3 regions of the Peribacillus sp. NPDC097895 genome follow, and region 3 is predicted to be linked to each of the others. Evidence: riboswitches for the same ligand, from Rfam matches in the RefSeq annotation. Region 3 holds a riboswitch; each other region holds the start of a gene.
What was found. Region 3 has a riboswitch for glycine ahead of ACQKMH_RS25175 (amino acid permease). Riboswitches for the same ligand answer to the same signal wherever they lie in the genome.
Positions count from the first base shown of each region.

Region 1: it holds a riboswitch for glycine, as region 3 does, so the genes downstream of both, ACQKMH_RS02460 (MFS transporter) here and ACQKMH_RS25175 (amino acid permease) in region 3, are expected to answer to the same signal.
Region 2: it holds a riboswitch for glycine, as region 3 does, so the genes downstream of both, gcvT (glycine cleavage system aminomethyltransferase GcvT) here and ACQKMH_RS25175 (amino acid permease) in region 3, are expected to answer to the same signal.

Region 1 covers NZ_JBNNSH010000001.1:521,578-524,865, forward strand. The annotation lists gene ACQKMH_RS02450 (thioredoxin family protein) at 1-138, shown strand, start outside; gene ACQKMH_RS02455 (DUF1444 domain-containing protein) at 189-995, shown strand; glycine riboswitch at 1,365-1,468, shown strand; gene ACQKMH_RS02460 (MFS transporter) at 1,775-3,196, shown strand; gene ACQKMH_RS02465 (M20 family metallopeptidase) at 3,211-3,288, shown strand, end outside.
Region 2 covers NZ_JBNNSH010000001.1:973,822-977,109, reverse strand. The annotation lists gene gcvPA (aminomethyl-transferring glycine dehydrogenase subunit GcvPA) at 1-822, opposite strand, end outside; gene gcvT (glycine cleavage system aminomethyltransferase GcvT) at 840-1,946, opposite strand; glycine riboswitch at 2,078-2,161, opposite strand; glycine riboswitch at 2,165-2,252, opposite strand; gene ACQKMH_RS04645 (DEAD/DEAH box helicase) at 2,621-3,288, shown strand, end outside.
Region 3 covers NZ_JBNNSH010000008.1:112,177-115,464, forward strand. The annotation lists gene ACQKMH_RS25170 (amino acid permease) at 1-1,069, opposite strand, end outside; glycine riboswitch at 1,595-1,673, shown strand; gene ACQKMH_RS25175 (amino acid permease) at 1,882-3,222, shown strand.

The sequences.
Region 1 (3,288 bases), on a different contig from region 3:
ATCGATGTGTGTGCCGCTAATGATGTATTCGGTATACCAAGTTTCATTGCTTATGATAATGGCAAAGAGCTAGGCAGATTCGTGAGCAAGGATCGCAAAACACAAGAACAAATTGAGGAATTCATTCAATCACTATAATCAATTTCCCCTTCTCGCTGGGGATTTTTCAATGAAGAGGAGGGTCAAACATGAAAATGGACAGCACGAAGCTGAAAAATATCTTGAAGGATCGTTTAAAAGATGATAACCGATCATTCAAATTCGATAGCAAGCAAGATACGTTACGGGTGGAAAATGTGAAAACCGGGAAGGGGATCACCATCGAGTTGCCACCTGTCCTTGCTAACTATGAAAACGTGCAGGAAAAAGCCATCGATGAGGTTGCCTATTACGTGGAAGAGGCCTTGAATGTAATGGGGGGAGAACACAGCATGGAAGGCAAGGAGAAATCCATTTTCCCTGTCATCCGTTCGACTTCCTTTCCAATGGAATCAGAAGAAGGAAATCCCTTTTTATTCGATGAGCATACGGCTGAAACCCGGGTTCTTTATGCACTCGATTTGGGGAAAACCTACCGTCTGATTGATGAAAAGATGATTCAACGGGAAAATTGGCAGGGTGACAGGATCCGTGAAATTGCCCTTTTCAATGCCCGTTCCCTTTCCACTGAAATGAAGTCGGATATCGTCGCCGATAATAAATTTTACTTTTTAAACACCAATGATGGATATGATGCTAGCCGAATTCTTAACGAATCCTGGCTTCGGGACATGAAAGACAAGATGGAGGGAACAATGGCGGTGGCCATTCCGCATCAGGATGTCATCATCATTGCAGATGTGATGAACGATACGGGATATGATATTCTGGCACAAATGGCCATGAGCTTCTTTGCGAGCGGTCATGTACCGATAACGGCTCTATCATTCCTTTACGAAGAAAATGAGTTGGAGCCCATATTCATTATGGGTAAAAACAAAAAGCGTGAACAATGAATCATTGAAAAACATAGGACCGTGTCAGGATGGAATAGTTCCAGCGGCAGTGGTCCTTTTTTTATGGTGTACCATGTGCAAGTTTAGTAGAGTGAGAAGTTTTTCAGTCCATATGTTCAATGAAAAGGAAGCGTGCTTACAAAGCAGCAAGGAATTTTTATTTTCAGCCGTAAGAAATCATAGTTCCAAGAGGGATATCTTTGGAGTGTTCTGTTTAATGGTGTTGAAATTTATCTTAGCATGGGTGATAATATAGTTAGATTATTTTGAAAATAAAGATTATTACTAATGGTGAAGAGGGACTGGTATGAGTCTCAGTCAGAATTGGTTCATGAATTAAATAATCTGAATATTTAAATTATACAGCGGATGAACGTTGTGGGAGAGTGCAAAGTATGAAGCCACCGAAGGAGCAAGTTCCAAAAATAGCCCTTGGATCAAATCTCTCAGGTAAATGGAACCGCAACTGGACGCAACTCTGGAGAGCGCGTATGAAACATGACGCCACCAAAGGGGAAATCTCCAGAAAATAAAATGGAGTTAAACTCTCAGGTAAAAAGGACAGAGAAGGGGAGCAGTAAGTTTACGCAACCCTTCTCTGTCCTTTTTTTGTGTGTAAAAAAAGAATGGGGTCAGCTTTATTTGGCTTCTTACAGGAAGGTGTGCAGCGAAGCTTATTATTTAATGAAGGAGGAGTAAAATGATTTAGTTCTTTTATTAAGACAGTGAGCAACGATTAAGTGAAAAGGAAGCCTGATGTTTAACAATAAGGGGGAGTCATGATAGAAACGAACTATCAAGGTACCAATAAGATGATAATGGGAATTGTATTTGGTGTTCTTACATTTTGGCTTTTTGCCCAGACGATGGTAAATGTTGTCCCAGTAGTTCAATCAGACCTGGGCATTTCATTAGGTGTTTTAAATGTCGCCATCAGTTTAACAGCTTTATTTTCAGGGATTTTTGTCGTTGCAGCGGGCGGATTGGCAGATAAGGTTGGAAGAAAGAAAATGACATATATCGGTTTATCATTAAGCATCGTAGGCTCTCTTTGCCTTATCTTCACGCAAGATGCCGGATTTCTGATCATCGGGCGAATCATCCAAGGTATTTCAGCCGCCTGCATCATGCCGTCTACAATCGCTTTAATCAAATCGTATTATGAAGGCGAGAATAGGCAGCGTGCCTTAAGCTACTGGTCTTTCGGGTCGTGGGGAGGTTCGGGTATCTGTTCTTTTGCAGGAGGATCGATTGCGACATATATGGGTTGGAGATGGATTTTCATATTTTCAATTATTTTTGCTTTACTAGCGATGATCCTGATTAAGGATACACCAGAAAGCAGAGCGGAAAAAACAAGCTCTACTAAATTCGATATCGCTGGTTTATTGGTGTTTGTCATGGTTATGCTTGCATTGAACCTGGTCATTACGCGTGGGGATGATTTTGGTTGGACAAGTCCAATCACGTTAAGTTTAATTGCCATCCTGGTCATTGGTTTTTTCGTATTCTTCAAAATCGTAGGTAACAAGTCAGATGGGTTTATTGAGCTAACTTTATTTAAGAACAAATACTATACAGGGGCCACGCTTTCTAACTTTTTGCTGAATGCAGTAGCGGGAACATTGGTAGTTGCCAATACATATGTACAGGTAGGGAGAGGGTTCAATGCCTTTCAATCCGGAATGTTATCCCTTGGATACTTGGTATGTGTATTAGCGATGATTCGTGTTGGGGAGAAAATATTGCAGCGCGTCGGGGCAAGAAAACCGATGATCATCGGTTGTGCATTAGCGGCGATTGGCGTTGGCATGATGTCCTTAACATTTTTATCAGGAACGATTTACACTTTCGTCGTGTTTGTCGGGTTTACTTTGTTGGGAATCGGACTTGGGATGTACGCAACCCCATCTATTGACACAGCCGTTTCCAATGCACCCGTAGAGAAGATCGGAGAGGCGTCAGGAATCTATAAAATGGCTAGCTCACTCGGTGGATCATTTGGCGTGGCTATCTCCGCCACAGTGTATGGTACGATTGAAAATTTGGAGGTAGCTGCAGCAGCGGGGTTAACGACCAATGTGATTTTTGCTGTACTTGCGCTACTTTCCATATTATTCATCATTCCAAGGGGGAAAATGAGCGAAACGAAGCCTTCCATTTCGAAAGGCCTTCCTGATCAAAAACTTATATTGAAATAAAGGGGGAAAATATTTTGAAAAATCAATTAATGAATATGCTAGATGCCCGTAAAGAGGAAATGGTTCAAATCCGCCGTCATTTACATGAGAAT
Region 2 (3,288 bases), on a different contig from region 3:
ACCAAAAGCAGCTGGAATGCCGAATGGCTGGGCATCTCCCGTTACGATATCTGCGCCGAGTGAACCTGGTGGTGTCAAGGCTCCTAGTGCAAGCGGATTACTGGAAACGATAAACATGGACTTAACGCCATGAATGATTTCTTCCATTTCTTTCAATGGTTCGATGCGTCCAAAAAAGTTCGGATATTGCACAATCACTCCCGCAACGTCCTCATTGGCCAATTCCCTTAAAGCAGCCATATCCGTCACACCGTCTTTATAAGGAATTTCGATCACTTCCACGCGTTGGCCTTTTGCATAGGTCTTCACAACTTCCCTTGATTCAGGGTGTACTGCTCCTGAAATGAGGATCTTTTTACGGCGTGTATGGCCTGAAGCTAGCATGGCTGCTTCAGCTAGCGCCGTTCCTCCGTCATACATGGAGGAATTGGCTACATCCATTCCCGTCAATTCACAGATCATCGTTTGATATTCAAAGATGGCCTGAAGCTCCCCCTGTGAAATTTCAGGCTGATAGGGTGTATAAGCCGTATAAAATTCAGAACGTGATAGAACATGATCGACGATGACTGGTGCATAATGGTCATACACACCCGCGCCAAGGAATGATGCATAGTTTTTTAGATCCGCATTCTTGGCAGCAAGCTTCGATAATTCTTTCATTAGTCCAGGCTCTGATTTAGCTTGTTTGATGTCATATTCTCTTTGAAAGCGAACACTTTCAGGGATATCATTGAAAAGGTCTTCAACAGTAGGTACCCCTATCACTTCCAGCATTTCTTTTTTATCTTGCTCTGTCATGGGTAAATAACGATGTTTCATCTAATGACCATTCCCCTCTATTTACGTGGTTTTTTATAAAAAGGTGTTTGTATGATAACGGCTTTCAATCGTTTGGAACGGATTTCCACTTCGACTTCGGCATCCAATACCGAAAATTCTTTATCGATAAGTACCAATCCAACATTTTTCTTCAATGTTGGAGATTGGGTACCAGTGGTGACCTCGCCAATGACTTTGTCTCCGCTGTAAACCTTATAACCATGACGAGGAATGCCACGGTCAATCATTTCAATTCCTACAAGCTTGCGAGGAGCCCCGTTCTCCTTTTGCTCAGCAAGAACGGCTTTTCCGAAAAAGTCAGGTTCCTTATCCACTTTAACCGCAAAGCCAATCCCGGCCTCAATTGGGGTGATGTCCGCTGAAAGCTCCTGCCCATAAAGCGCCAGTTTTGCTTCAAAACGCAGGGTATCACGGGCACCTAAACCTATCGGCTGTATCCCTTCTTCCTTGCCAGCATCAAGAATTGCCTTCCAAAGATCCGGGCCATTTTCACTGCGGCTATATATCTCAAAACCATCTTCACCCGTATATCCAGTACGGGATACCATTGTGGAGATACCATTTATCATGACATTTTCCTTGAACTTGAAAAATCCAATTTCACTTAAGGCAGTATTTTCTGATAGTTTTTGCAATATCTTCTCTGCAGATGGTCCTTGAAGTGCTAGCTGTGTATAGTCACTAGATACATTCGTAATTTGGACATCTTCAGAAAGATTAGCTTGCAGCCAATTGAAATCTTTTTCTGTATTCGCTGCATTGACTACTAGCAAGTAATCATCCTCAGCCCTTTTATAAACGATGAGATCATCTACCGTGCCTCCGTTTTCATAACACATAGCCGTATATTGGGCACCACCCTGTTGCAGCTTTGATACATCATTGGTCATCATCTTCTGTAAAAAAGAAAGGCTTCCAGGACCCTTAACATCCACTTCCCCCATATGGGAAACATCGAATAAACCCGCTTTGGTACGTACGGCTTCATGTTCATCCTTGATACCCGAAAATTGGACAGGAAGTTCCCAGCCGCCAAAATCAATCGTTTTCCCTCCGCATTCACGATAAACCTCAAATAGTGGTGTTCTTTTTAAATTGGTCAAAAAATGACCCCCCTCGGATTTTTTATAATTAAATCGGCTTCAAAAAGCTTCTTGTCATACCCATCAGAAATCCTGAGTCATGATGTAAAAAAAGCACAAAAAAGGACAGAGAAAGCCCGTTTGAGCTTTTTCTCTGTCCTGAAACCTGAAAGTTTACCTATATAATAGGTTTTCCCCTTTGGTGGCCATCCCAATACGGGCGGCGCTCTCCAGAGTTGCGTCCAATAAGAGTTCTTTTGCCTGAGAGATTCACTGCTAAGTTTGCTCCTTCGGCGCTACATCCGTAGTCTCTCCCCTTATCTTCACCCGCATATAAAATGTCTACCAATGAAAGCAAGTGAACCACTCCCAACCATTAGTAAAGCATCGGAAGCATTTAAAGACCCCACACTCCAAAAACTTTCCGGAACCAATTGAATGATCTCCTTCAGTTATCATGGATAAAGCAGGAGCCTATTGCCCATACTAAGGGCACGTAAACTGAAAAATCGATATAAAATAATTCATTTTCAGCGTTTGGAAATTGGAATTTTCTAAATATACTTATATCCTACCCTAAGAAACTTATCTCTGCAATATCTTTTGGAGATAAATATTTTTCTTACTTTATATATGAAACGTTCGGATTTTGACCTTATATTAAGGAATTTATGATTTAAGAGGGAGTTATTTCTATGAAAATCAATATATCCTTCAATTCTGAATGGAATGACGAGTTTTTACAAAAGATCGAGAATGATGGTCCATGGGGAAATTGGGAGCTGTATAAGCTTGCTGTTCAAATGGAGGAAAATCTCATCATCCCTGATTTTGAAGGTTTACAGGCGCCCAAGCACCTTCCGCAATTAACCCCGCTTCCCCACCAATTGGAAGCAGCAAAACAAGTAGTGGAAAAGATGAATGGCAAGGCCATATTAGCCGATGAGGTAGGGCTCGGAAAAACAATCGAGGCTGGCTTGATCCTAAAAGAGTATATGATTAGAGGCCTTGTAAAAAAAGTATTGATTCTTGTACCGGCTTCCCTTGTGACACAATGGGCTTTTGAATTGAATACCAAGTTTCATATTCCAGCAGTCGTTCAGCGAAAAAGTTATGTTTGGGACTCCTGCGATGTGGTCATTTCATCCATAGATACAGCGAAACGCGCTCCACATCGTGATATCATTTTCAATCAGGAATATGACTTCATCATTATTGACGAAGCTCACAAACTTAAAAATAATAAGACGAAGAATTATGAATTCGTCCAAAATCTGAAAAAGAAATTTTGTTTACTCCTGACAGCAACTCCGATTCAAAATAAAGTAGAGGAAATTTTTCACCTTGTTTCGTTATTGAAACC
Region 3 (3,288 bases):
GGAATAGTTGCGGCGGTGCAAGGTAGTTCAGGACAACACCAATGCCCAGGCCTAAAAGTACAGCGATCGTACAATAGGCCGGCACTCCATTTTTAGATACTTTTGCAAATATTTTCGGAGCTTGGCCGTTCAATGCTAATGTGTAAAGCATACGACCTGCACTGAAAATCCCACTGTTACATCCAGACATGGCTGCTGTGATAACGACAAAGTTAATGATTCCTGCCGCTGCTGTGATACCTATTTTAGCAAAGGTTGAAACGAATGGACTTCCTAAGTCATCCAGTTGATCCCAAGGGAAGACTGTCACGATAACGAATATGGCGCCAATATAAAAGATTAAAATGCGCCATATGATTGATTGGATCGCTTTTGTTACGGTCTTCGTTGGATCTTTCGCTTCTCCGGCAGTGATGCCGATAAGCTCAACGCCTTGATAGGAAGCCACGACAAGGGAAAGCGCGAAGAAGAATCCTGTCCAGCCCCCCGTGAAGAAGCCGCCGTTTGCCCAAAGATTCGATAATCCAATTGCGTCTCCACCACTCCCTATTCCAAAGAAGATAAGGCCAAGGCCGGCAATGATCATCAATACGATCGTTATTATTTTTATAAGCGCAAACCAAAATTCAAATTCCCCGAAGGATTTAACGGAAATGAGGTTGGCCGCTCCCAAGATGATCATGGCGACCACACCTGGTATCCAAGCAGGTAACTCCGGGAACCAATATTGCATATACAACCCAACCGCGATAATTTCGGACATTCCGACGATTACCCATTGAAACCAATTGCTCCAAGCAGTCATATAACCTGCCAAAGGATGTATATAGCTGCTCGCAAAGGTTGCAAAAGAACCTGTAGTCGGTTCTAAATATAGCATCTCACCCATAGAACGCATGATGAAAAAAATAAAAATACCTGCGATGGCATACGCAAGCATTACAGAGGGCCCGGTCCATTTGATCGTGCTCGCCGATCCCATGAATAACCCGACTCCGATGGTTCCGCCCAAAGCTATCATTTGAATATGACGAGCTTCCAGCCCTCGCTTTAATTCCTTGTTTGACATGATTAACTCCCCCAGATGCAATATAAGCGTCATGCTTTTCTATCCTTGCCAACCACTGTACTCTCTATTAATTATTGCGGTTAGAAATTTTCTATCGAAACAATATCAATAATACTTTAATTTTATTTTCTTATCTTATAATAGTAAATATTCTGTAAAAATACAAATGTATTTTTCAAATAAACAGTTACCAAATATATCTTGGCGATTCTTCCAATCTAAAAATATCATTTTAAAAAAGTGATGATCAGTATCTTATAATAGTGATGATTCAAAAAGAGTGGAAAAAAATCATATTTACTTGGATTCCCTTCAAGTGACAGTTAAAAAATAAAAAAACTTTAACGCCTGTTAACTACCAAAATAATTTGTTGACCTATAGAAGAATAGATGATAGAATTCCAATATTATTTTATAAGCATAATGAATGTTCAAGCGTGAAAGAGCCTTTCATATCTTTCACAGACGGATATTTTCACAACCGCATACAAGCAAGCGATGAATGCTATGGATAACACTATAGCAGGAGCAGCTTCTGGAGAGACTGTACAAGATGCAGCGCCGAAGGATTCACAATCTCAGGCAAAAGGACAGAAGAGTAACGAATGATAAATTGTTATTCTGAACCCTTTAAGAGATTGGTACTATCCAATCTCTTTTTTTTATTGTCCACTTTGTGTTTGTGCGTAAATAACACACTCGTGAAAAACCATTGGGAAAGCAAGCTGGGCGATAAATCACGTCCCTCTCTCCAAGACCGTGCAGGTTTGAAATCATTCACTACCAAGACTATAAAGATGGGGGCGTACGAATTGGCTAAACAAGAATTAAAAAGAGATTTAAAGAATCGTCATGTACAACTGATTGCAATAGGAGGAACCATTGGTACCGGTTTATTTTTAGGTTCAGGAAAAGCCATACAATTGGCGGGTCCATCCATCATCTTTACCTATCTAATCATAGGGATTTCCTTGTTTTTTGTCATGAGAGCCTTAGGGGAATTGCTTTTATCCAACGCAGGGTATACGTCATTCACTGAATTCGCAACCGAATATATCGGTCCATGGGCCGGGTTCGTCACCGGGTGGACCTATTGGTTCTGTTGGATCATGACCGCAATGGCCGATATCATCGCTGTCGGTGTCTATATCCAATACTGGTTCGATATCCCTCAATGGGTCCCGGCCCTAATATGCCTTGTCGTTCTGTTAGGATTGAACCTATTGACCGTTAAGTTATTTGGCGAATTGGAATTCTGGTTTGCCATCATTAAAGTAATCACGATCATCACCTTGATCATAGTAGGAATCATCTTATTGATCATCGGCTTCAAAACAAATACAGGAACAGTTTCCGTAACGAACTTATGGAGTCATGGGGGTATGTTCCCCAATGGCATTTCCGGATTCCTGTTATCTTTACAGTTGGTCGTCTTCTCCTTTGTAGGGGTCGAATTGGTCGGGGTTTCCGCAGCAGAGACGGCGAACCCGAGAAAAAACATTCCGTCGGCCATCAATAAAATCCCCGTCCGGATTTTACTTTTTTATGTAGGTGCCCTATTCGTCATTCTCTGCGTTAACCCTTGGACACAATTGGATGCCTCGAGCAGCCCATTTGTTGAAGTATTTGCATTAATCGGCATTCCTGTCGCTGCAGGGGTCATCAATTTCGTTGTTTTAACATCTGCTGCTTCTGCATGCAACAGCGGTTTGTTTTCAACAAGCCGAATACTTTATACGTTAAGCAAGAATGACGAAGCCCCTGCTAAGCTTGCAAAATTAAATAAGCAGGCTGTTCCAAGCAATGCCTTGCTGACATCAACGATCGTTGTCTCAATAGGGGCATTGTTAAGCAAATTGATACCGGAACAGGCATTTACCGTTGTGACGACCATCAGTGCCATCTGTTTCATTTGGGTATGGAGCATCATTTTGATTTCCCATATCAAATATTCGAAAACACGACCGGACTTAAGAGCCGAATCATCGTTCAAAGCACCTTTTACACCCTTTATCAATTACGTCATTTTAGGATTATTCCTATTCATCCTAATCGTTATGCTATTCGCTGAAGCTACAAGACTATCACTAATCCTGACACCCATCTGGTTCCTACTCTTGGTGATACTATATAACTATCAGAAAAAAAGATAGAAACAGAAGTAAAGCCTTGAACTCAATATGATTCAAGGCTTTATCATTTTCATCATAAGACCGTTT